2 regions of the Rhodovastum atsumiense genome follow, and region 2 is predicted to be linked to the other one. Evidence: predicted binding sites of a transcription regulator. Region 2 holds the regulator's gene; the other holds the start of a gene.
What was found. The regulator LexA, encoded in region 2, represses DNA repair genes until DNA is damaged. The targets are predictions, from matches to a motif close to TGTTCTANNTANGTTC.
Positions count from the first base shown of each region.

Region 1: the regulator LexA is predicted to act here: its motif matches at 9,693-9,708, upstream of NBY65_RS00830 (ImuA family protein).

Region 1 is NZ_OW485601.1:203,105-214,245, reverse strand. Features, by position in the region: gene NBY65_RS00870 (FAD-dependent oxidoreductase) at 1-257, shown strand, start outside; gene NBY65_RS00865 (NAD(P)/FAD-dependent oxidoreductase) at 254-1,366, shown strand; gene NBY65_RS00860 (class I SAM-dependent methyltransferase) at 1,570-2,370, shown strand; gene NBY65_RS00855 (radical SAM protein) at 2,716-3,978, shown strand; gene NBY65_RS00850 (2-hydroxyacyl-CoA dehydratase family protein) at 4,033-5,337, shown strand; gene NBY65_RS00845 (acyl-CoA dehydratase activase) at 5,370-6,218, shown strand; gene NBY65_RS00840 (2-hydroxyacyl-CoA dehydratase) at 6,241-8,250, shown strand; gene NBY65_RS00835 (trans-sulfuration enzyme family protein) at 8,329-9,537, opposite strand; gene NBY65_RS00830 (ImuA family protein) at 9,764-10,462, shown strand; gene NBY65_RS00825 (Y-family DNA polymerase) at 10,459-11,141, shown strand, end outside.
Region 2 is NZ_OW485601.1:1,269,433-1,280,573, forward strand. Features, by position in the region: gene NBY65_RS05605 (peptidylprolyl isomerase) at 1-1,713, shown strand, start outside; gene trpE (anthranilate synthase component I) at 1,743-3,257, shown strand; gene NBY65_RS05615 (divergent polysaccharide deacetylase family protein) at 3,505-4,455, opposite strand; gene NBY65_RS05620 (anthranilate synthase component II) at 4,762-5,364, shown strand; gene trpD (anthranilate phosphoribosyltransferase) at 5,388-6,392, shown strand; gene trpC (indole-3-glycerol phosphate synthase TrpC) at 6,389-7,204, shown strand; gene moaC (cyclic pyranopterin monophosphate synthase MoaC) at 7,201-7,677, shown strand; gene NBY65_RS05640 (molybdopterin molybdotransferase MoeA) at 7,689-8,894, shown strand; gene lexA (transcriptional repressor LexA) at 9,057-9,776, shown strand; gene ybaL (YbaL family putative K(+) efflux transporter) at 9,922-11,141, shown strand, end outside.

The DNA of each region.
Region 1 (11,141 bases), 1.1 Mb from region 2:
GCCGCTGTGAGGGCCTGACCGCCGGGGCGATCCGGGCGGCGGCGCGGATCGGCCGGCCCGGTCCGAACCAGGTCAAGGCATTCACCCGCTGCGGCATGGGCCCGTGCCAGGGGCGGCAATGCGGGCTGACGCTGTCCGCGCTGCTGGCCGAGACCCAGGGGGCGACGATGGCGGAGATCGGCAGTTTCCGCGTCCGCCCGCCGCTGGCCCCGATCAGCCTGGACGAACTCGCGGCCCTGGCGGACATGGGCGAATGAGCGCCGTCACCGACGCCGTCGTCATCGGCGGTGGGTTGCATGGGCTGTCGGCGGCACTGCATCTGGCCCGGCGCGGCGTGCGGGTGACGCTGTTCGAGCGGGACCGGATCGGGCGGCATGCCTCCGGCGCCACCGCGGCGGGGGTGCGCATCCTCAATCGCGATCCGGCCGAGATTCCGCTCGCGCTGGTTTCCAACCGGCTGTGGCGCGACATCGGCGCGCTGGTAGGCGATGATTGCGGTTTCCACGCGCATGGCATGGTGCGGGTGGCCGAGCATCCGGCCGATCTGGCCCCGTTGCGCGAACGCGCCGCGCTGGTGCGGGGGCTCGGCTACGACCATGAGGAGATGATCGACGCCGCGGAGCTGTTCGGGCTGGTGCCGGCGCTGGCGCGGCATTGTGCCGGGGCGTTGATCTGCCGGCGTGACGGTGCGGCGGATCCGCATCGGACGCTGGCGGCGTTCCGGCGCGCCGCCGAGGCGGCGGGCGTGGTGATCCACGAAGGCGCCCCGGTCTCCCGCATCGTCCGGGAGGAGGGATGCTGGCGGATCGAGGCGGGGGCGCTCGCGGTCACGGCGCGATCGGTGGTCAATGCGGCCGGGGCCTGGGGCGGGCGGATCGGGGCGATGCTGGGCGAGGCGCTGCCGCTGCGGCCGAAGGCATTGATGATGATCGTCACGGAGAAGGTGGCGCCGTTCCTCGGCCCGGTGATGTCCATCTATGGCCGGAAGCTGTCCTTCAAGCAGACCGATCGCGGCACCTTGCTGCTCGGGGGCGGCCATGAGGGGGTGCCTGACCTGGAAACCGGCCGCAGCGAGGTGCGGGCAGCGGTGGTGGCGCGTGGCGCGAAGGCGGCGACCGACCTGTTCCCGGCGATCGGGCCGTTGCGGGTGGCGCGGATCTGGGCGGGCATCGAGGCGGCGACCGCCGATGCTTTGCCGATCATCGAGCGTTCGCCCCGTCTGCCGGATGTGGTTCATGCCGTGGGCTTCACCGGCCATGGCTTCCAGCTGGTTCCCGTGGTCGGTGGGATCGTGGCTGATCTGGTGATCGACGGCGGCACGGCGCTGCCGATCGCCCCTTTCGCCGCCGCTCGCTTCGCCGCATAGGAAAAAGAATAGGATCCAAGGGCCTTTGGCCCTTGGTGGAGGTCCAGGAGGCAAAGCCTCCTGGTCGGGTTTGGGGCAAAGCCCCAACGGGCGTTCCTGCAACGTTATTTTATTGTATATCGCGTAAAATAACGACAGACTAAAGTTGTTTTTGCCCCCGCCGGGATGGCGGAGCGCCGCCCGGCTTCCTCCGGAGACCCTCCATGCCCGATGACATCCAGACCTTTCCTGGTCGCTTCCGTGGCCCGGCCAAATTCTACACCGGTGGTCGCCCGGATTATCCGCCGCGCCTGCTGGCCCGTGTCGCGACGCTGGTGGGCGGGCTGGAGCGGGGACGGGTGCTCGATCTCGGCACCGGTCCCGGCTTCCTGGCGCTCGGTTTCGCCCCCCATGCCGCCGAGGTGATCGGCATCGATCCCGAACCGGCGATGCTGGCGGAGGCCGAGCGCAACGCCGCCGCTGCCGGCCGGCGGATCGTGTGGCGTGCCGGCACCGCCGAGACGCTGGATCCGGCGCTGGCGCCGGTGCGGTTGGTGACGATCGGGCGGGCGTTCCACTGGATGGATCGCTCCGCCACGCTGGCCCGGCTGGACCTGGTAGTGGAAGCGGGCGGGGCCGTGGCGTTGTTCGATACGTTGCAGCCCAACCTGATCGCCAATGCCTGGCATGCCGCGTTCAATGCGGTTGTGGAGCGTTACGGTGCCGCCGATCCGGCGCGCGGCCATCTTGCCGCTGCCAGCGACCACGATGCCGTGCTGCTCGCCTCGGCCTTCCGCCATATCGAGCGCATCAGCGTGCTGGAGCAGCGCCACACGCCGGTCGAGCGGCTGGTGGACCGCGCCTATTCCTTCGCCAAGACCTGGGGCGGCCAACTGGACACGCCGCCGCAGGGATTGGCCGAGGACGTGCGCGCGGCGCTGCGTCCCTATGCCGTTGACGGCCATGTCAGTGAAATCCTCGAAGGCCATGCGACGCTTGCCTGGCGCCCGGACGAACTTGGCTGATCCGTTGCGTGGCCACGGCGCCCGGACCGACCGGGCGTCGTGGCCGCGCGATCTGCCATTGTACCAATTAACTAAGTAATTTTTTATTTACACACCAAATTACGCGAGTTAAGGTCCGTCGCATGACCGGTTCGATCAGCCGGACCGTCGTGCGCACCCGGTGCCGCCGGATCGGGTGCCGGCGGTCGCCTGCATTCCCAAAGGCATGTCGTTTCATGAAGCTCCTTGCTGGCATTGGGCCAACATTCAGGCAGCCCGGTGCCCTGCCGCGGCCCCCTGAGCGGAGCTGACGCCGCGCGTCGACCCTTTGCCGAGGTGCCATCCCTTTCCGGAGACATTCGGATCATGAACATCGCCACCGTGCCGCCCCTCGTGCCCGATCGTTCGCAGCGAACGCCAGACGATGCCGCACGGCGGGCCCTGCTGCAGGAATTGCAACTGAAGATCGCCCTTGCCGTCGAGGGCATCAGCTTCGTCCCCGAAGACCTGCGCCAGTTCCCGATCGGCACGGAATATGCCGAACAGATCCACCTGCTGTTCGACATGGACCGCCACCACCACGGCGACGTCGAACTGCCGGCGAATTTCTACCTGCCGCACGGCCTGTTCGCGCAGTTCCGCTGGGATCCCGAGTCCCGCTTTCAACTGCGCGCCGAGGACGGGAAGCCAGTGCTGTACCGCGATGGCGAGCGGCTGGTGGACATTGCCTTCTATCGCCGCCCGGACCTGCTGCGCCTGCACACCAGCGACGGCGAGAGCTTCGAGCACATCGCTGCCTTCACCCCGGAAGGCGGCATCCAGGTGTGCTACAGCAACGAGTGCGATCTCAAGCTCAGCGGCGACGACTGCAAGTACTGCAACATCAACTCGACGGCGGATGCCTACCGGCACGACCGGATCTTCCTCAAGACGCCGCAGCAGGTTGCCGAGGTCTACGCCGCGGCCCATGCCCGGGGGCTGGCCAACCACATCAACATCACCGGCGGTTTCATCCCCGAGCGCCGCGAGGTCGACTACTACCTCGACGTGGCCGACGAGATCCGCGCCCGTACCGGCGTCGCCGAGATCCACGGCACCGCGGTGATCGGCGCGCCGCTCGACCTGCGCGTGATCGAACGCTACCGCGAGGCCGGCTACACCACCATCGCCATGAACCTGGAAATCTGGAACCGCGACATCTTCCGCGCCATCTGTCCCGGCAAGGAAAAGCGCTGCGGCGGCTGGGAACACTGGGTGAAGGCGCTGGAGACCGCGGCGGAGGTGTTCGGCCGCGGCAATGTCCGTTCCAACATCGTCGCCGGCATCGAGCCGAAGGACTCCATCCTGCAGGGCGTCGAATATCTCGCCGCCCATGGGGTGCTTTGCTACGCGGGGGCCTGGTGCCCCAATCCGGGATCGGCCCTGGAAGGCCACCGCTCGCCGGAACCGGCCTGGCATTACGACCTGACGCTGAAGGCCGCCACCATCTTCCATCGCCACGGCTACAAGACGGCCCAGCTTTATGGCGGGCTGGGTGCCAGCACGCCCTTCCACGACGCCTTCCGCATCCTCGGTGGCGAGAACGAGGGCGATCACCTGCCGCAGTACCGGCACAGGCAAGTGTCCTGACCTGACGGCGCTTTCCCCGACCAGCTTGCCCCCGGGTTTCGCAGAGGTGTTCCCATGCCCGACACTGCCCCCGCCATCGAGCGCCAGCCGGCGCGGCTCGACCTGCTCGGCCTTGCCAGGATCGGCAGCGGTGCCGATACCGCCGCGCGCGCTACCAGTGAGGCACTGGAAAGCCAGGTCGCCTATCTCCGCCAGACCCGGCGCGACCATGGCTACTCGCCGGCGGTGGGGCGGCTGTTCGACCTGGTGCTGAGCTATATCGACGACGCCGAGGCGGCGGCCCGTGACGGGCAACGGGCCGCCTGGGTCGGGGCGATGGCCTGGGCGCCGATCTTCTACGCCTGCGACACCATCCCGATCTCGGTGCCCGAGGTCGGCCGCCTCGGCTCGAGCGATGCGATGACGGTGGCGGAGGATTTCTTCCAGCTACCAAAGGAATCGTGCTCGATGGTGGGCGCGGTGCTGGGCGAGCTGTTCCTGCGCATCAACCGCACCGTCCGGCGCATCGCCGTCTACAATGCCATCTGCGAGCCGCTGAATGTCGGCTGGGAATTGCTGCGTGCCCAGGGCTTCGATGTCTTCCGCGTCGAGGCGGCCAACCGGCCCAATGCCTTCGACACCCCCGAGCGGGTGGCGCTGATCGAGAATTTCCTGACCGAGGAACTGCACGCGCTCACCGTCTGGCTCAACGGGGAGCCGGTCGAGGATGCCCGCCTCACGGTCGAGATCCGGCGCTTCAACCGCGTGCTCGGCAAGATCCGCCGCATCCTGGACCTGCGGTCGCGCAACCCGCTCTATATCCGCAGCCTCGCCACGATGTACCTGCTGATGGGCAGCGGCCATTATTTCGGCAAGCCCGAGCAGTACGAGGCGGTGCTGGACGCGCTGACCGCCGAGCTGGAATCGGCCGACATCATCCCCTCGGCGCATCGCTCGCTGGTGCGGCTGGCCTGGTTCGGCGGCCGTGGCCAGGAATTCGGGGTCTACCAGACGATCGACGACATGGGCGGCGCGATCACCGCCTGGCACACGCCCGACGACTGGACCTACGACATCCCGGAAGACGTGCCGCCGCTGCAGGCAATGGCGCGCCACATCATCACCGGCCTTGTCTCGGGTTCACCGGTGCTGCGCCTGCAGCGCGTCGCCGACTCGCTGCCGGTGTTCGGTGCCACCGGCGTGCTGCTGTACGGCTATGTCGGCTGCTCCTTCGGCGGCATCCATCGGGAAATCCAGAGCACCTTCTTCCAGGAACGGGGCGTGCCGACCCTGTCGCTGGAGGGCTCGTTCCAGGTCGGCCCGCCGACCGGCCAGTTGCAGACCCGTATCCGCGCCTTCATCGAAATGCTGGCGCGCTGACCGCCCAGTCCAGACCCCGGAGAGTGACGAAGATGATTGCCAGCGAAGCCATTGCCGCGGAACGAGTCGCCGACCTGCGCGATGCCCCCGCGATCGGTGTCGATATCGGTTCCCGCCAGGCCAAGGCGGTGCTGGTCGGCGGCGGCGAGATCCACACCGCCATCACCGCCAGCGGTGTCGACACGCAGGAAACCGCCGACCGCCTGGTGCGCAAGCTGCTGCGCAGCGCGGACCTGCCGCGCAACGACATCGCCGCCATCGTCGGTACCGGCTATGGCCGGATCGCCCTGGCCTATGACGATGTCCGCACTGAAGTGGTCACCGAGATCTCCTGCCACGCCATGGGCGCGCATTACCTCAATGCCGGCACGCGGACGATCATCGATATCGGCGGCCAGGATTCCAAGGCGATCAAGGTCGATCCCGAGAACGGCCGGGTGCGTGAGTTCGTCATGAACGACAAATGCGCCGCCGGCACCGGCCGTTTCCTGGAAAAGATCGCCGAGCTGCTCGGCTACCAACTGGAAGAACTGGGCGACCGTGCACTGGAATCCACCAACCGGGTCGACATTTCCAGCCAATGCGTGGTGTTCGCGGAATCGGAAGTGATCTCGCTCAAGGCGCGCGGCATCCCGCGTGAGGACATCGCTGCCGGCATCCATTTCGCCTCGGCGCGGCGGGTGCGCAACCTGGTCAACCGCATCGGGCTGGAGCCCGAACTGGTGTTCTCCGGCGGGGTTTCCAGCAACAAGGGCATGAAGCAGGCGCTCGAGGAGCTGATCGGCCATCCGATCTCCTCGACCAGGCTCGACACCGTCTATGCCGGCGCGCTTGGCGCTGCGGTGATCGCGCAGCAGATCAGTCGGGGCGCCGCGCTCTGACCCAACCCGGGGGAACCGACCCATGCTCATCCGCGATGTCGTCGACCCGGCCCTGGCCGGCGAGCTGACCGCCGCCACGGTGCTCGGCGTCGATATCGGCTCGCGCAGCGCCAAGGCGGTGCTGCTGCATGACGGCGCCTTGTACACCGCGCAGGTGGCCACTGGCGTCAGCATGCAGGCCACCGCCGAGGAACTGCTTGAAGAGTTGCTGGAAACCGCCGGCATCGGCCTCGATGCTATCGAGCAGGTGGTCGGCACCGGCTATGGCCGCATTGCGCTGAGCTTCGAAGGTACCCCGACCGAGATCGTCACCGAGATCTCCTGCCACGCCATGGGCGCGCACGTGCTGAACGCCAACACGCGCACCATCGTCGATATCGGGGGGCAGGATTCCAAGGCGATCCAGGTCGACCCGTCCTCCGGCAAGGTCGTCCGCTTCATCATGAACGACAAATGCGCCGCCGGCACCGGGCGCTTCCTGGAGAAGGCGGCCGGCCTGCTCGACTACACCATCCACGAGATCGGCCCGGCCTCGCTGGAGGCGGAGACCCAGCCGGCGATCTCCAGCCAGTGCACGGTGTTCGCCGAGTCCGAGATCATCTCCCTGCGCGCCCGCGGCCTGCGCCGCCAGGACATCGCCGCCGGGCTGCATTTCGCCTCGGCGCGGCGGGTGCGCAACCTGGTCAGCAAGGTGCCGCTGGAGGATGACCTCGTCTTCACCGGCGGGGTGTCGAACAATGTCGGCATGAAGCACGCCCTGGAGACGCTGGTCGGCCTGAAGGTCCGGCCGGCGCGGCTCGATCTGGTCTATGCCGGCGCGCTCGGCGCCGCGGTCTATGCGCAGCGCTTTCAGCAGGAACGCCGCCGCGTGCTTCGGCGCGGCGACGGCGGGGTGCGGGCCGACCTCTCCGACGTGACCGCCCGCATCGCCCAGGCCGAGGCGCAGTTCATCGCCCGCGATGACGTGAAGAAGGTCGGCTATCTCTGCAACTACACCCCGCTGGAACTGATCAGTGCCTCCGGGGCCGCTTACCAGCGCCTGTTCAAATGCGGCAGCCCCGAGGAAGTCTCCCGCGGCGAGCACGTCACCAAGGCGGTGTTCTGCGACTTCACCAAAAGCGTGCTCGGCCAGTTCGCCACCCAAACCCCGGCCGCCCGCGCCATCGATCAGGTCTTCACCTTCTACACCTGCGATTCGATGCGGGCCACCTCGCAGGCGATCGACCGCTTCTACAAGCCCTCGCGCGGCTTCATCGTGCCCCGCAACGCCGACAGCGACAGCGCGCGGCGCTTTTTCCGCGCCGAGATCCTGAGCTTTCGCGAGGAACTGGAAAAGCTCACCGGCAAGGAAATCCACGACGAGGACGTGCAGGCGCAGATCCGCCTGTTCAATCGCATTCGCGTGCTGCTGCGCGAGATCTCGGCCCTGCGCAAGCGCAACAATCCGCCGGTGACCGGCGAAGAGTTCCTGGAGATCACCCGGCTGTTCTTCTACCTCGAACCCGAGGAACAGGTGCCGCTGCTGGAAGACCTGCAGCGCCGGCTCGCCGCCGTGCCCGATGACGGCACAAGGCGGCTGCGCCTGATGATGTGCGGCGGCGTGGTGGCCGACGGCGACCGCCGCATCCTCAAGCTGATCGAGGAAGAGATCGGCGCGCGCATCGTCGTTGAAGATCATTGCAGCGGCCTCGGTCCGTTCCTGCACCAGACCGACGAAACCGGCGATCCCTGGCAGGCACTCGCCAATTCCTATCTCGACCAGACACCCTGCGCACGGCAGTTTCCGCTGGAACGGCGGATTGAAACCTCCCTTGCACTGGCGCAGGAGTACAATGTCGACGCGGTGCTGTACACCTACCTGAAGTTCTGCCCTTGCTACGGGCTGACCAAGAACCTTTTCATCAACCGCTTCCAGGAACACGGCATCCCGGTGCTGGAACTCGCCACCGATTACTCCCAGAGCGATACCGGCCAGCTCAAGACCAGGGTGGAAGCGTTTATCGAAGTACTTACGGAGAAGGCAGCAGCTTGAAGAAAGGCCAGGGCTCTGCCCTGGACCCGGCAGGGGCCACACGGCCCCTGCACCCCATAAGCGCTGCGCGGCATGCCTTCAACCGAGCGCTTCCTCCAGGTCGGCGATGATGTCGGCAGCATCCTCCAGGCCAACCGAGAAACGGAACGTGCCTTCGCCGGTCCAGTCACGATAAGACTGCGCCGCCGCGCCGGTGAGGCGGAAGGACGAACGCAGGATGTCCTCGGTCGGGATGTAGACCAGCAGGCTCTTGGTCTTGCCGAGCGACACCGCATAGGAAATCACCCGCATCCGCTCCGCCATGCGCCGGGCCAGTGCCGCACCGTCGGCGTGCACCGAAAACGCCAGCAGCCCGGAATAGGCACGCATCTGCCGCTGCGCCAGCGCATGCTGCGGATGCCGCGGCGAACCCGGCCAGTGCACGGCACGAACCTTTGGATGGTCGGCCAGGAAGGCTTCCACCGCGCGCGCATTGGCCTCGTGCAGGCGCAGGCGCGGCACCAGCGTCTCCAGCCCACGCAGGATCAGCCAGGCCTGGAACGGGGCGAGGCAGGCCCCGAGATGGATCAGGCTGCCGCGCCGTAGCGCCGCCATCCGCTCGGCCCCGCCGATCACCGCGCCGCCGAGCGCATCGCCATGGCCGCAGATATACTTGGTCAGCGAATGCACCACGTAATCCGCGCCGAGCGCGAGCGGCTGCAGGCCGAGCGGGGTGGCGATGGTGGCGTCCACCGACAGTTCCGCGCCGCCGGCATGCACGATGCGGGCGATCTCCGCCACGTCGGCGAGGCGCAGGATCGGATTGGCCGGCGTCTCGATATGCACCAGCCGCGTATTGGGGCGAAGCGCGACGGCGACCGCTTCGGGGTTGGAGGTGTCGACCGTCGTGACCGCGATGCCCGACCGCACCAGGGTATCCTGCGCCAGTTCGGCGACGCCGGCATAGCAGACATCGGACAGCACCAGATGGTCGCCGCTGGCCAGCCGGTCGCTGAACAGGGCGTTCACCGCCGCCATGCCGCTGGCGAAGGCCACCGCCGCTTCGCCGCCCTCCAGCGCGGCCAGTCGGGTCTCCAGCAACTCGACCGTCGGATTGCTCCAGCGCGTGTAGAAATGCGGCGCCGCGGCACCAAGGTCGTTGGCGGAGAAGCCGACCGCATCGGGATGCGTGAGGAAACTCGCCGACATCGCCGGGCCCGGCGTGACCGGCTCTCCCACGCCCCGTGTGGTCTCGCCGGTGTACAGCGCACAGGTGGCCGGGCCCCAGCCCCGCATCTTCTCCGTCATGGTCTTTCTCCGCAATGCCGTCTCATGACGACGGCTCAGGATATTGATCCGGCCCGGCACAGCCGGGTCAAGCCACGCCTGCACCGTGATTGTTTTGAGGTCGGCATGTTGCCGGGAAGGGACGCGCCCCCCGCTGCGTCGTGACCTGGCAGAAATGTTCTTGTTATGTTCAGGTTCCTGGGTTTAGGATCTCCCGTGAGCGATGAACCCAAGGGCGATACAGGCCATGGTTGCAGCACCCCCCTCTGCCGACCGCGCCGCGGTCCTGGACCAGCTTCGGGCGCGGATTGCCCGCCTCGAAGGGGGTGGCGCCGCGGCGGCGGGTGTCATTCCGGTCTGTGCCGAGGCGGACAGGGTCCTGCCCCGGGGCGGCCTTGCCCGCGCCGCCTTGCACGAGGTACTGGCGGCCGATCGCGGCGCGGCTGTCGGCTTCTGTGGCCTGTTGCTCGCCCGTGCCGCCGGCCCGGTGCTGTGGATCGGCGCCGAGCCCGATCTCTGGCCGCCCGGGCTTGCCGCCTTTGGCCTGAGCCCCGCCGATCTGGTGCTGGTGCGGGCCGGCCGTGCCACGGACGGGCTCTGGGCGCTGGAGGAGGCGCTGCGCTGTCCTGCCGTCGCCGGGGCCGTGCTGATGGTCGATGGCCATCCCCCCGACATGACCGCGACCCGTCGCCTGCAACTGGCCGCCGAGGCCGGGGGTGGGATCGGGCTGCTGCTGTTGCCGGATGCCGACAGGATCCACCCTTCGGTGGCATGCACACGCTGGCGCGTGGCGGCGGAGGCCGTGCCGGATCCCGAACGTCCCTGCTGGCGACTGACGCTGTTGCGCGGGGCGGGGGGGCGGCCTGCGGAATGGCGGCTCGCATGGCATGCGGCGGAGCGCAGGCTCCGGCCCGCGCTCGTGACGGCCCTTCCTGTCGCCTCATGAGCCAGCGTCGCTTCCTGGCGCTGGTCCTGCCCCGGCTGGCGACGGATCGCCTGCGCCGGTGCGAGCCGGCGTTGCGAGGCCAGCCCCTCGCCACCTGGACGACGCAGGGCCAGCAGCGGCGCCTGGTGGCGGTGGATGCGCCGGGCACGACCTTGCGGCCGGGGCAGGCGCTTGCCGATGCCCAGGCGATGCATCCCGCCCTGGTGCTGCGGCCGGACGACCCGGCGGCGGACCGGGCGGCCCTGGAGCGGCTGGCGCTCTGGGCGCTGCGCTTCACCCCCCTGGCCGCGGTCGATCCGCCGGACGGGCTGATCCTGGATGTGACCGGCTGCACCGATTTCTGCGGCGGGGAGGCGGCGCTGCTGGACCAGATCCATGCCAGCCTCGCACGGGGTGGGTTCACGGCCCGTGCGGTGCTGGCCGGCGTGGCGGCGGTTGCCACGGCGCTGGCGCGGGCCGGGCGGCACGGCACGATCCTGCCGCCGGGGAAGGAGCGGGTGGCGATGGCGACGTTGCCGCTGGGGGTGTTGCGGCTGGATCCGGATTGCCTGACCGGGCTGCACCGGCTTGGCCTGCAGCGGGTCGGCGAGGTGCTGCGCCAGCCGCGCGGACCGTTGGTGCGGCGTTTCGGGCGGGAACTGGCCGATGCGCTGGATGGGCTCGCCGGTACGCGGTCCCG
Region 2 (11,141 bases):
CGCCAGCTCGCCCAGGTGCAGCGCATGTTCGGCGGCCGCACCGAGACCACCCCGGAAATCCGCCGCGGCATCGCCGAGCAGACGCTGGCCCGCCTCATCACCCAGGCCGCGCTGACCGACGCCGCCGGGACGCTGGGCCTCGCCGTGCCCGACGAGGCGCTGCGCCAGGCGGTTTTCACCATCCCCGCCTTTCGCGGCAGCGATGGCAAGTTCGACCGTTCGATGTTCGAGCAGGCATTGCGCAACAACAACCTGAGCGAGCCGCGTTTTCTCGCCTTGCTGCGCCTCGACATCCTGCAGCGCCAGTTGCTGGAGGCGGTGCGCGCCGGCGCGGTTTCGCCGGATGTGCTGACCCGCGAGGTGCACGCCTTCCAGCAGGAAAAGCGAACCGCCGACGCGGTCGACCTGCCCTTCGCCGCCGCGCCCGCCCCGGACGCCCCGACCGAGGCCCAGCTCACCCGCTGGTACGAGAACCACAAGGACCAGTATTCCACCCCGGAACTGCGCCACATCAAGGTGGTGGTGCTCTCCCCGGAGACGGTGGCCAAGGACGTGCAGGTTTCCGACGACGACCTGCGCGCCGTCTGGGAACAGGCCCGTGCCGGCTTCGAGGCGCCGGAGAAGCGCAGCGCCGAGATCGCGCTGCTGCCCGACGAGGCCGGCGCCGCGGCGATCGCCGCGCAGTGGCTGGCCGGGGCGGACTGGGCCGCCATCCAGGCCGAGGCCAGCAAGAAGGGTGGCTCGCCGGTCGAACTGACCGATGCGACCCGCGCGGAAATCCCCGCTCCTGAACTGGCCGAGGCCGTGTTCACCGCCACCCCGGACGTGGTCGGGCCGCCGGTGAAGACCGCGCTTGGCTGGTACGCGCTGAAGGTGACGAAGATCACCCCCGCCACGAGCCGCAGCTTCGAGGACGCGCGCGAGGACCTGCGCGCCCGCGTCGCCGCCGACAAGGCCGCCGACCTGATCTACGACCGGGCCAACAAGGTGGACGACCTGCTCTCCGGCGGCGTCACGCTGGAGGCGCTGCCCGCCGATCTCGGCCTCGCCGCCCTGACCGGCACGCTCGACGCCCAGGGCAACACCGCCGAGGGCGTGCCCGTGCCGATCCCCGGCCCCGACGCGCTGCGCGCGGCGATCGTGCAGGCGGCGTTCCAGATGAAGCAGGGCGATCCGGCGCGGCTGACGCAGGCGCCGGACGGCGCCCAGACCTTCTATGCGGTCGAGGTCGACGGCATCACCCCGCCCGCCCCGAAGCCGCTGGCCGAGGTGCAGGACGCCGTGCGCACCGACTGGACCCGCGATACCGTGCGCCGCACCCAGGAAGAAGCGGCGGCGAAGATCCTCGCCGCGGTGAAGGGGGGCCAGTCGCTGGAAGCCGCCGCCCCCGGCCTGACCATCCGCCATCTGCCGCCGGTCGGCCGCGCCAGCCCCGCCGAGGGCGTGCCGACACAACTGGTGATGCCACTGTTCAGCATCAAAGCCGGCGAGCCGACCATGGCCGAGACCCCGGACGGCTTCGTCGTGGCGGTGCTGCGCGAAATCACCAGCCCCGATCCCAAGGACGATCCGATCGGCTACGGCCAGGTGCGCGACGCCCTGGCCCGTTCGATCGGCAATGACATGGAGGCGGTGTTCGCCACCGCCCTGCGTGACCGCGCGGCCCCCCGCGTCAACCGCGCCATGCTCGATTCCGTCGCCCAACCCGAGTGATCCGACGTCCCAACCAGGAGCCTCAATCCATGGATGCCGCGCCCGCCCCCGGTTTCGCCGCCTTCCGGCAGGACTATGAGCGGGGGCACGGCCATCTGGTCTGGCGACGCGCCGTTGCCGACCTGGACACGCCGGTCGCCGCCTTTCTCAAGCTCGCGCATGGCAAGCCCAACACATTCCTGCTGGAAAGCGTGGAAGGCGGCGCCAGCCGCGGGCGCTATTCCATCATCGGGCTCGAGCCCGACCTGATCTGGCGCTGCCGCGGCGGCCGGGCGGAGCTCAACCGCCACGCCCTCTCCGCCCCCTACGCCTTCGCCGTCGATGACCGCCCCGCGCTCGACAGCCTGCGCGCGGTGCTGGCCGAGACGCGGATGGAGGTGCCGGACAACCTGCCGCCGATGTGCGGCGGGCTGATCGGCTATCTCGGCTACGACATGGTCCGGCTGATGGAACGCCTGCCGGAGAAGAACCAGCCGAGCATCGACGTGCCGGAAGCGCTGCTCGCCCGGCCGACGCTGTTCGCCATCTTCGACACCGTCACCGACCTGCTGACCCTCGCCGCGCCGGTCTATCCGCATACGGGCGAGACCGCCGAGGCCGCCTGGGCCGCCGCGCAGGCGCGGCTCGACCAGGCCGAGGCGGCGCTGGCACGGCCGCTGCCGCTCGCCGCCCCGCCGGTCGCCCTGCCGCCGCTGCCCGAGCCCTCCTCCAACTTCACCCGCGACGGCTTCATGGCGGCGGTGGAGAAGGCGAAGGAGTACATCCGTGCAGGTGACGCCTTCCAGATCGTGCCGAGCCAGCGCTTCTCGGTGCCCTTCGCTCTGCCGCCCTTCGCGCTGTATCGCGCGCTGCGGCGGATCAGCCCGGCGCCGTTCCTGTTCTTCCTCGACTTCGGCGGCTTCGCCGTGGTCGGCAGCAGCCCCGAGATCATGGTGCGGCTGCGCGACAACGTCGTCACCATCCGCCCGCTCGCCGGCACGCGCCGGCGCGGCGCCACCCATGCCGAGGACCAGATCCTGGAAAAGGAACTGCTCGCCGACCCGAAGGAGCGCGCCGAGCACCTGATGCTGCTCGACCTCGGCCGCAACGATGTCGGGCGGGTGTCGGAGATCGGCACGGTGCGCGTCACCGAAAGCTTCGCCATCCAGCGCTTCAGCCACGTCATGCACATCATGTCCGACGTGCAGGGCACGCTGCGGGACGGGCTGGACGCGGTCGACGCCCTGGTGGCCGGCTTCCCGGCCGGCACGCTGACCGGCGCGCCGAAGGTGCGGGCGATGGAGATCATCGAGGAGCTGGAACCGACACGGCGCGGCATCTACGCCGGCTGCATCGGCTACTTCGCCGCCAACGGCACCATGGATACCTGCATCGGCCTGCGTACCGCCGTGGTGAAGGACGGGACCATGCACATCCAGGCCGGCGCCGGCATCGTCGCGGATTCCGACCCGGCGGCGGAATACGAGGAGACGCGGCAGAAGGCACAGTCGCTGCTGCGGGCGGCGGAGGAAGCGGTCCGCTTCGCCGCCGGCAAGGGCGGCTGAAGGCAAGGGCTCTGCCCTTGACCCGGCAGGGGCCACAAGGCCCCTGCACCCCATAAGCGCTGCGCGGCACAGCAAGCGTAGGGCGGATAAGCGCAGCGTCATCCGCCATCACCAGGCGCTGCACGGTCGTTGGCTTGCGATGGCGGACTACGTCCGCCCTACATAAGGAATGGGATCCAAGGGCCTCTGGCCCTTGGCGGAGGTCCAGGAGGCGGAGCCTCCTGGCGGGTCCGGGGCAGCGCCCCGGCTATTCCTCCGGCTGCTGGAGCATCACGACATTCCGCCGTGTCGCCAGCGTGGCGCTGACCGGCCACAGCACGAAGCCGCGCGAAGCCAGGGTCGGCAGGTATTTCTCCAGCACGTCGATGGTGGTCTGGCGGGGATGGCCGATGGCGATCGCGTAGCCCTTGCGGCGCGCGACCGCTTCCAGTTCGGCGATCTGGGCGCGGATCGCGTTCGGGTCCGGGCTGTTGTCGAGGAACACGTTGCGCGGGATCGCCGCCACTCCGGCCGCCTCGGCGCGGCGCAGCGCCACGCTGTGCGGGATGGTCAGGCTGTCGACGAACAGCAGGTCGCGCGCCTTCAGTTCGCCCATGACCATGTCCATCAGCGGCACCGAGAGCGAGGCGACGCTGCCCTCGTGCTGGTTCAGCCCGACGGCATTCGGCAGCTTGTCCAGCGCGGTGCGGAGATTGGCGAGGTTGGTTTCCGCCGGCAGCCAGGTGCGCAGGGCGTTCGGCCCCGGATCGGTGCGGCCGAGCGGTTCCATGGGCATGTGCAGCATGGTTTCGTGGCCGTTGGCGGCGCCGATCGCCGCCTGGTCGGTCACGTTGGCCGCGTAGGGCAGCCAGGACAGGGTCAGCGGGGCCGGCAGCCGCACCGCCCGGTCGGACTGCACACGGTTGACGCCCATGTCGTCGATCATGATGGCGATGGTCGGGCGGCCCTCGGCGGGGGTCGCGGGCACGCCCAGGCGCTGCCAGACCGGCAGCTTGCCGGTGGTGGACGGTTGTGGCTGCCCGGCGGCGGGGGACGGCACGGCGATGCCGGCTGGGATGATGGCGGCGCCCGGCCGGACCGGGGCCACTGCAAGCGGGGCTGGCGCGGGGACCGGCGGGGCGGGATCGCCGCCGAGGAAGAAGGGGATCGCCGCCCCCCCAAGGCCGAGGACCAGCACGGCCGACAAGACCTTCACCACCCGGACCGTCCGAGGCGACGCGGCAGGGAGGTGGAATTCCGATTTCGGCATTTCAACGTCCGCTGGGGCTGATCTGCGGATGCCCCGCAAGTTCCGGAAAGTCAATCGAAATTGGCCCGAACGGGGCGGAACCGGCGGCAGGCGGGACGGGCCGCGTCACGGCGGATCCACCGCGCGCGGCGGTGCGGTGCGTGATTTTTCCGCTTCTGCCTCGGCGATACCCGTGCCATCAAGGCACCATGCGGGCCCCACCCGGCCGCGCGGGCCGTCGGACCTTCATGTACCCCCGCCGCGCAGGATGTTGCCATGATCCTGTTGATCGACAACTACGACAGCTTCACCTTCAACCTCGTTCATTTCCTGGGCGATGTGGGCGCCAGCTGTGACGTCCGGCGCAACGATGCCCTCACCGTCGAAGAGGCGCTGGCGCTGGCGCCGGAAGCCATCGTGCTTTCGCCCGGCCCCTGCACCCCCAACGAGGCCGGCATCTGCCTCGATCTGATCGCCGCCGCCGCCGGCCGCATCCCGATCCTCGGCGTCTGCCTCGGCCACCAGTCGATCGGCCAGGTCTTCGGTGGCGAGGTGGTCCGCGCGCCAGTGCCGATGCATGGCAAGCTCTCGCCGGTGCTGCACGATGGCACCGACATCTTTTCGGGCCTGCCAAGCCCGTTCGAGGCGACGCGCTATCACAGCCTGATCGTCAGGCGCGACACCCTCCCCCCGGACCTGGTGGAAACCGCACGCACCGCCGACGGACTGATCATGGGCCTGCGCCATCGCAGCCTGCCGATCTTCGGCGTGCAGTTCCACCCCGAAAGCATCGCCAGCCAGCACGGCCACCGCATTCTCGGCAACTTCCTCGCGATCGCGCGCGGCAGCAACGTGCCGGGATCGGCGCGCGCCGCCTGAGTCCATCGGAGCCCACCTTGTCCATCAACCTCAAAGCCGTCATCGCCCGCCTCGCCGCGGGCGAGACGCTTTCGGCCGATGACGCCGAGGCCACCTTCGGCGTCATCATGTCCGGCGAGGCCACGCCGGCCCAGATCGCCGGCATCCTCATGGCCATGCGGGTGCGCGGGGAAACCGTCCCCGAAATGACCGGCGCCGTGCGGGCCATGCGCGCGCGCATGGTCCGCGTCGAGGCGCCCCCCGGCGCCATCGATGTCTGCGGCACCGGCGGCGACGGCGCCGGCACGCTGAACGTCTCCACCGCCGTGACCTTCGTCCTGGCCGGGCTGGGCGTGCCGGTGGCCAAGCACGGCAACCGGGCGCTGTCCTCGCGCACCGGCGGGGCCGACGTGCTGGGCGCGCTCGGCGTGAACGTGGATGTGCCGGTCGAGCGCCTGCCCGCCATCCTGCGCACCGCCAACTGCGCCTTCCTGTTCGCGCCGCGCCATCACGCGGCGCTGCGCCATGCCGCCGGCCCGCGCGTCGAGCTCGGCACCCGCACGTTGTTCAACCTGCTCGGGCCGATGGCCAATCCGGCCGGGGTCACGCGCCAGCTCACCGGCGTGTTCGATCCGGGCTGGGCCCGTCCGATGGTCGAGGCGCTGGCCTCCCTCGGCACCGAGGCGTGCTGGCTGGTGCATGGCCAGGGCCTCGACGAGCTGACCATCGCCGGCGAGAACCGGGTGGTGGAACTGAAGGACGGCGCCATTCGCAGCTTCACCGTGCTGCCCGAGGATGCCGGCCTCGAACGCGCCCCGATCAGCGCCATCCAGGGAGGGGATGCCACGGTGAACGCCGCGGCGCTCGGCGCGTTGTTGCGGGGCGCCCCCGGGGCTTACCGCGACACGGTGCTGCTGAATGCCGCGGCCGCGCTGATCGTGGCCGGACGGGTCGGCGACCTGCGGGAAGGCGCCTCCCTCGCCGCCTCCGCCCTTGATAGCGGCGCCGCCCTGGAAGCGCTCGAAACCCTGCGACGGGAGACGGCATGACTGCCCCCGATACCGAAACCGACGCGCTCGGCCGAATCTGCGCCGAAACCCGCGCGGAAGTGGCGCGCCGCAAGGCGCTGACCAACCTGGAGACGATGCGCGGCCGCGCCACCGCCGTGCGCCCGCCGCGCGGCTTCGGCAGCGCTCTGATGCAGACCGCCGCCGCCGGCCGCTACAGCCTGATCGCCGAGATCAAGAAGGCCTCCCCCTCCGGCGGCCTGATCCGCCCGGAATTCGACCCGCCGGAGCTCGCGCGGGCCTACCAGGAAGGCGGGGCCACCTGCCTCTCGGTGCTGACCGATGGCCCGTTCTTCCAGGGCAGCAAGGACGACCTGATCGCCGCCCGCGCCGCGGTGCGGCTGCCGGTGCTGCGCAAGGACTTCATCCTCGACCCCTGGCAGGTCTACGAGAGCCGGGCCATCGGCGCCGACTGCATCCTGCTGATCCTGGCGGCACTGACCGACGAGCAGGCGGTGGAACTGGAAGGCATCGCCCGCGACCTCGACATGGACGTGCTGGCCGAGGTGCATGACCGCCGCGAGCTGGACCGCGCGCTCGGGCTGCAGACCAAGCTGATCGGCATCAACAACCGCAACCTCAAGACCCTCAAGACCGACCTCGAGACCACGATCGAGCTGGTGCCGCACGTGCCACCCGACCGCTTCGTGATCGCCGAGAGCGGCCTGCGCGAGCATGACGACCTGCGGCGCCTGTGCGACATGGGAGTGGGAGGATTCCTGGTGGGCGAGCACCTGATGCGCCAGGACGACCTCACCGCCGCCACCCGCAAGCTGCTGGGGCTGACGGCGTGAGCGAGCAGTTCACCCATTTCGACGAGGCCGGCCGCGCCATCATGGTGGACGTGGGCGGCAAGGCGGAAACCGAACGCGAGGCCACCGCGCGGGTGCGCGTGGTGATGCGCCCGGAGACGCTGGCCATGATCCGCGGTGGCACTGCCAGCAAGGGCGATGTGCTCGGCACGGCACGGCTCGCCGGCATCATGGGGGCCAAACGCACCGCCGACCTGATCCCGCTCTGCCATCCCCTGCCGATCACCTCGGTGCGGGTCGAGCTGACCCCGGAGGGCGAGGACAGCGTGGAGATCTCGGCGACGGTGAAGACCACCGGCCGCACCGGCGTCGAGATGGAGGCGCTGACCGCGGCGAGCGTGACGGCACTGACCGTCTATGACATGTGCAAGGCGGTCGATCGCGGCATGCGCATCGAAGGCCTGCGCGTGGTCGCCAAGTCCGGCGGCAAATCGGGTACGTTCCGACAGGACTGATCCGCATGACGATGCTCTCGGTCGCCGAGGCCCGCGCCCGCATCCTGGCGCCGCTGCGCGCCACCCCCGCCGAGGTGGTGCCGCTCGCCGAAGGCTGGCAGCGCGTCACCGCCGCCCCCGTCCTCGCCCGCCTGACGCAGCCGCCGCGCGCGCTCTCGGCCATGGACGGCTATGCGCTGCGGGCCGCCGACGGAACCCAGGGCACGACGCTGCGGGTGGTCGGCCGTGCCCCCGCCGGCCATCCCTGGGACGGGCGGGTCGGGCCCGGCGAGGCGGTGCGGCTGTTCACCGGCAGCGTGATCCCCGAAGGCGCCGACGCCATCCTGCTGCAGGAAGACGCCACCGCCGAGGGCGACACCGTCACGCTGCGCGAGGCGGTGCAGGCGGGACGCTGGATCCGCCAGGCCGGGCAGGATTTCGCCACGGACCAGGTGCTGGTGCCGGCCGGCCGGCGGCTCGGCGCGCGCGACATCGGCCTGCTTGCTGCCGGGAACCATCCCTGGCTGCAGGTGCATCGCCGCCCGCGCGTGGCCATCCTGGCGACCGGCGACGAGATCGCGCTGCCCGGCGACCCGATCCCGCCCGGCGGCATCGTTTCTTCCAACGCCCATGCCCTCGCCGCCCTGGTGCGCGCCGCCGGGGGCGAGCCGGTGGTGTTGCCGATCGCCCCGGACGACCGGGCGACGCTGGCGGCGGCGGCGGATGCGGCACGGGGGATGGACCTGCTGGTCACCAGCGGCGGCGCCAGTGTCGGCGACCATGACCTGGTGCGCTCCGCCCTGGGCGAACGCGGGCTCGAGATCGATTTCTGGACGGTGGCGATCCGTCCGGGCAAGCCGCTGATCCATGGCCGGCTGGGCGAGGTGCCGATGATCGGCCTGCCCGGCAACCCCGTCTCCGCCATGGTCTGCGGCATCGTGTTCCTGCTGCCCGCGGTGCAGCGCCTGGCCGGGCTGGAGGGCGCGCCCCTGCCGGTCACCCAGGCGGTGCTGGGCGCGGCGCTGCCGGCCAATGACCGGCGCTTCGACCACCTGCGCGCCACCCTGGCGACGGAGCCCGACGGCACGCTGGTCGTGACCGCCTTCCCGGCCCAGGATTCGTCGATGCTGCGCCTGCTGGCCCAGGCCGATGCCCTGATCCTGCGCGAACCGCAGGCCCCCGCTTTGCCCGCCGGGGCCACCGTCCAGGTGATCCGCCTCGACACGCTGGGCCTGTGAGACGCCGGGTTTGTGAGCGAGGCGCGACGATCGGAAAGCTCGTCATGAAAAGGTTGCGATCTCGGGCTTGACGGAACGAGGGGAACTTATCTAGAACATCGCCCCAGTTGCTGATTTGTTCCACTCCCCGACCGGTGGAACAGACGCCAGGGGAGTTCCGTCATGTTGACTCGCAAGCAGCACGAACTGCTGATCTTCATCGATCGCCACCTCAAGACGACCGGCTTTTCACCTAGCTTCGAGGAAATGAAGGAAGCGTTGCAGCTCAAGTCGAAATCCGGCATCCACCGGCTGATTTCGGCGCTTGAGGAGCGTGGCTTCCTGCGCCGCCGCCACCACCGGGCCCGGGCCCTGGAGGTGGTGCGCCTGCCGGAAGCGCTGACGCCGCGGACGATGGTGTCGCTGGAAGCGCCGCGCACCGATCCCGGATTCGCCCCGAACGTCATCCGCGGCGACTTCACCCAGCGCCTTGTTGGCGTGCGGGCGGCCAGCGAGGCGGGCGCGGTGGCCCTGCCGGTGCTCGGCCGCATCGCCGCGGGCTCGCCCATCGAGGCCCTGCGCGACGACGGCCCGCAGATCGAGGTGCCGATGGCGCTGCTCGGCAGCGGCGAACATTTCGCCCTCGACGTGTCGGGGGATTCGATGGTCGAGGCCGGCATCCTCGATGGCGACACCGTCATCATCCGCCGCGGCGACATCGCCGAGACCGGGCAGATCGTGGTGGCGCTGATCGACGACCAGGAAGTGACGCTCAAGCGACTGCGCCGGCGCGGCAACTCGATCGCGCTCGAGCCGGCGAATGCCGCCTACGAGACGCGGATCTTCCCGTCCGACCGGGTGAAGCTGCAGGGGCGCCTGGTGGCGCTGTTCCGGCGCTACTGACCGGCACGGCCGGGCCACCGTCACCGCGCCGGTGGCCAAAAACCCGGCCGTGGCAACACTTTACCACCCTGGTCCTTATTGACGTTGCCCCCCGCCGGCCCTTCATCAGCAGGGCCTTTCCGAAGTCCCTGGCCGGCGGAGCAACATGGAACATCAGACCCCACTCATCGCGACCATCGTCACCGCCCTTGTCGGGGCTGCCGCACTTGGCGTGATCGCGCAGCGGCTGCGGGTGTCGCCGATCGTGGGCTACCTGCTGGCCGGGCTTGCCATCGGCCCGTTCACCCCGGGCTACGTCGCCGATCTCGGCCTCGCCAACGAACTGTCCGAACTCGGCATCATTCTGCTGATGTTCGGCGTCGGGCTGCATTTCTCGCTCAAGGACCTGATTTCGGTGGGCGCCATCGCCGTGCCCGGCGCGGTTGTGCAGATCGCCTGCGCAACGGTGCTGGGCATGGGGCTGTCGGCCTGGCTGGGCTGGTCGCTCGCCGCGGGCTTCATCTTCGGCCTCGCGCTCTCGGTCGCCAGCACCGTGGTGCTGCTGCGCGCGCTGCAGGAGTACCGCATCCTCGACACCGGGCGCGGCCGCATCGCCGTCGGCTGGCTGATCGTCGAGGATATCGCCATGGTGCTGGCGCTGGTGCTGCTGCCGACCCTGCCCGGCCTGCTCGCGGGCGAGGCGCCGCGCACCACCGGGCTGGCCGCCTGGATCGCCGGGGCCCTGGGCTCCGGCACCGCCGGCGTGGTGCTGATCACCCTGGGCAAGGTGGTGCTGTTCGCGGCGCTGATGCTGGTGGTCGGGCGCCGGCTGATCCCCGCTTTGCTGCACATGATCGCCCATACCGGCTCGCGCGAGCTGTTCCGGCTCGGCGTGCTGGCGATCGCGCTCGGCATCGCCTTCGGCGCGGCGGCGCTGTTCGGGGTCTCCTTCGCGCTCGGGGCCTTCTTCGCCGGCATGGTGCTGAGCGAGTCCGAGCTCAGCCATCGCGCCGCCCAGGAATCGTTGCCGCTGCGCGACGCCTTCGCGGTGCTGTTCTTCGTCTCGGTCGGCATGCTGTTCGACCCGGCCATCCTGCTCAACCAGCCGGTCCCGCTGCTGGTCACCCTCGGCATCATCGTGCTGGGCAAGTCGCTCGCGGCGTACGCCATCGTCCGCTTGTTCGGCCATCCGCACGGCACCGCCCTGACCATCTCGGCGAGCCTCGCGCAGATCGGCGAGTTCTCGTTCATCCTGGCCGGGCTCGGCGTCGGGATCGGATTGCTGCCGCCGGAAGGGCGCGACCTGATCCTGGCCGCGGCCATTCTCTCGATCCTGATCAACCCGCTGGCCTTCGCCCTGGCCGAACGCCGCCGCGTGCCGGAAGC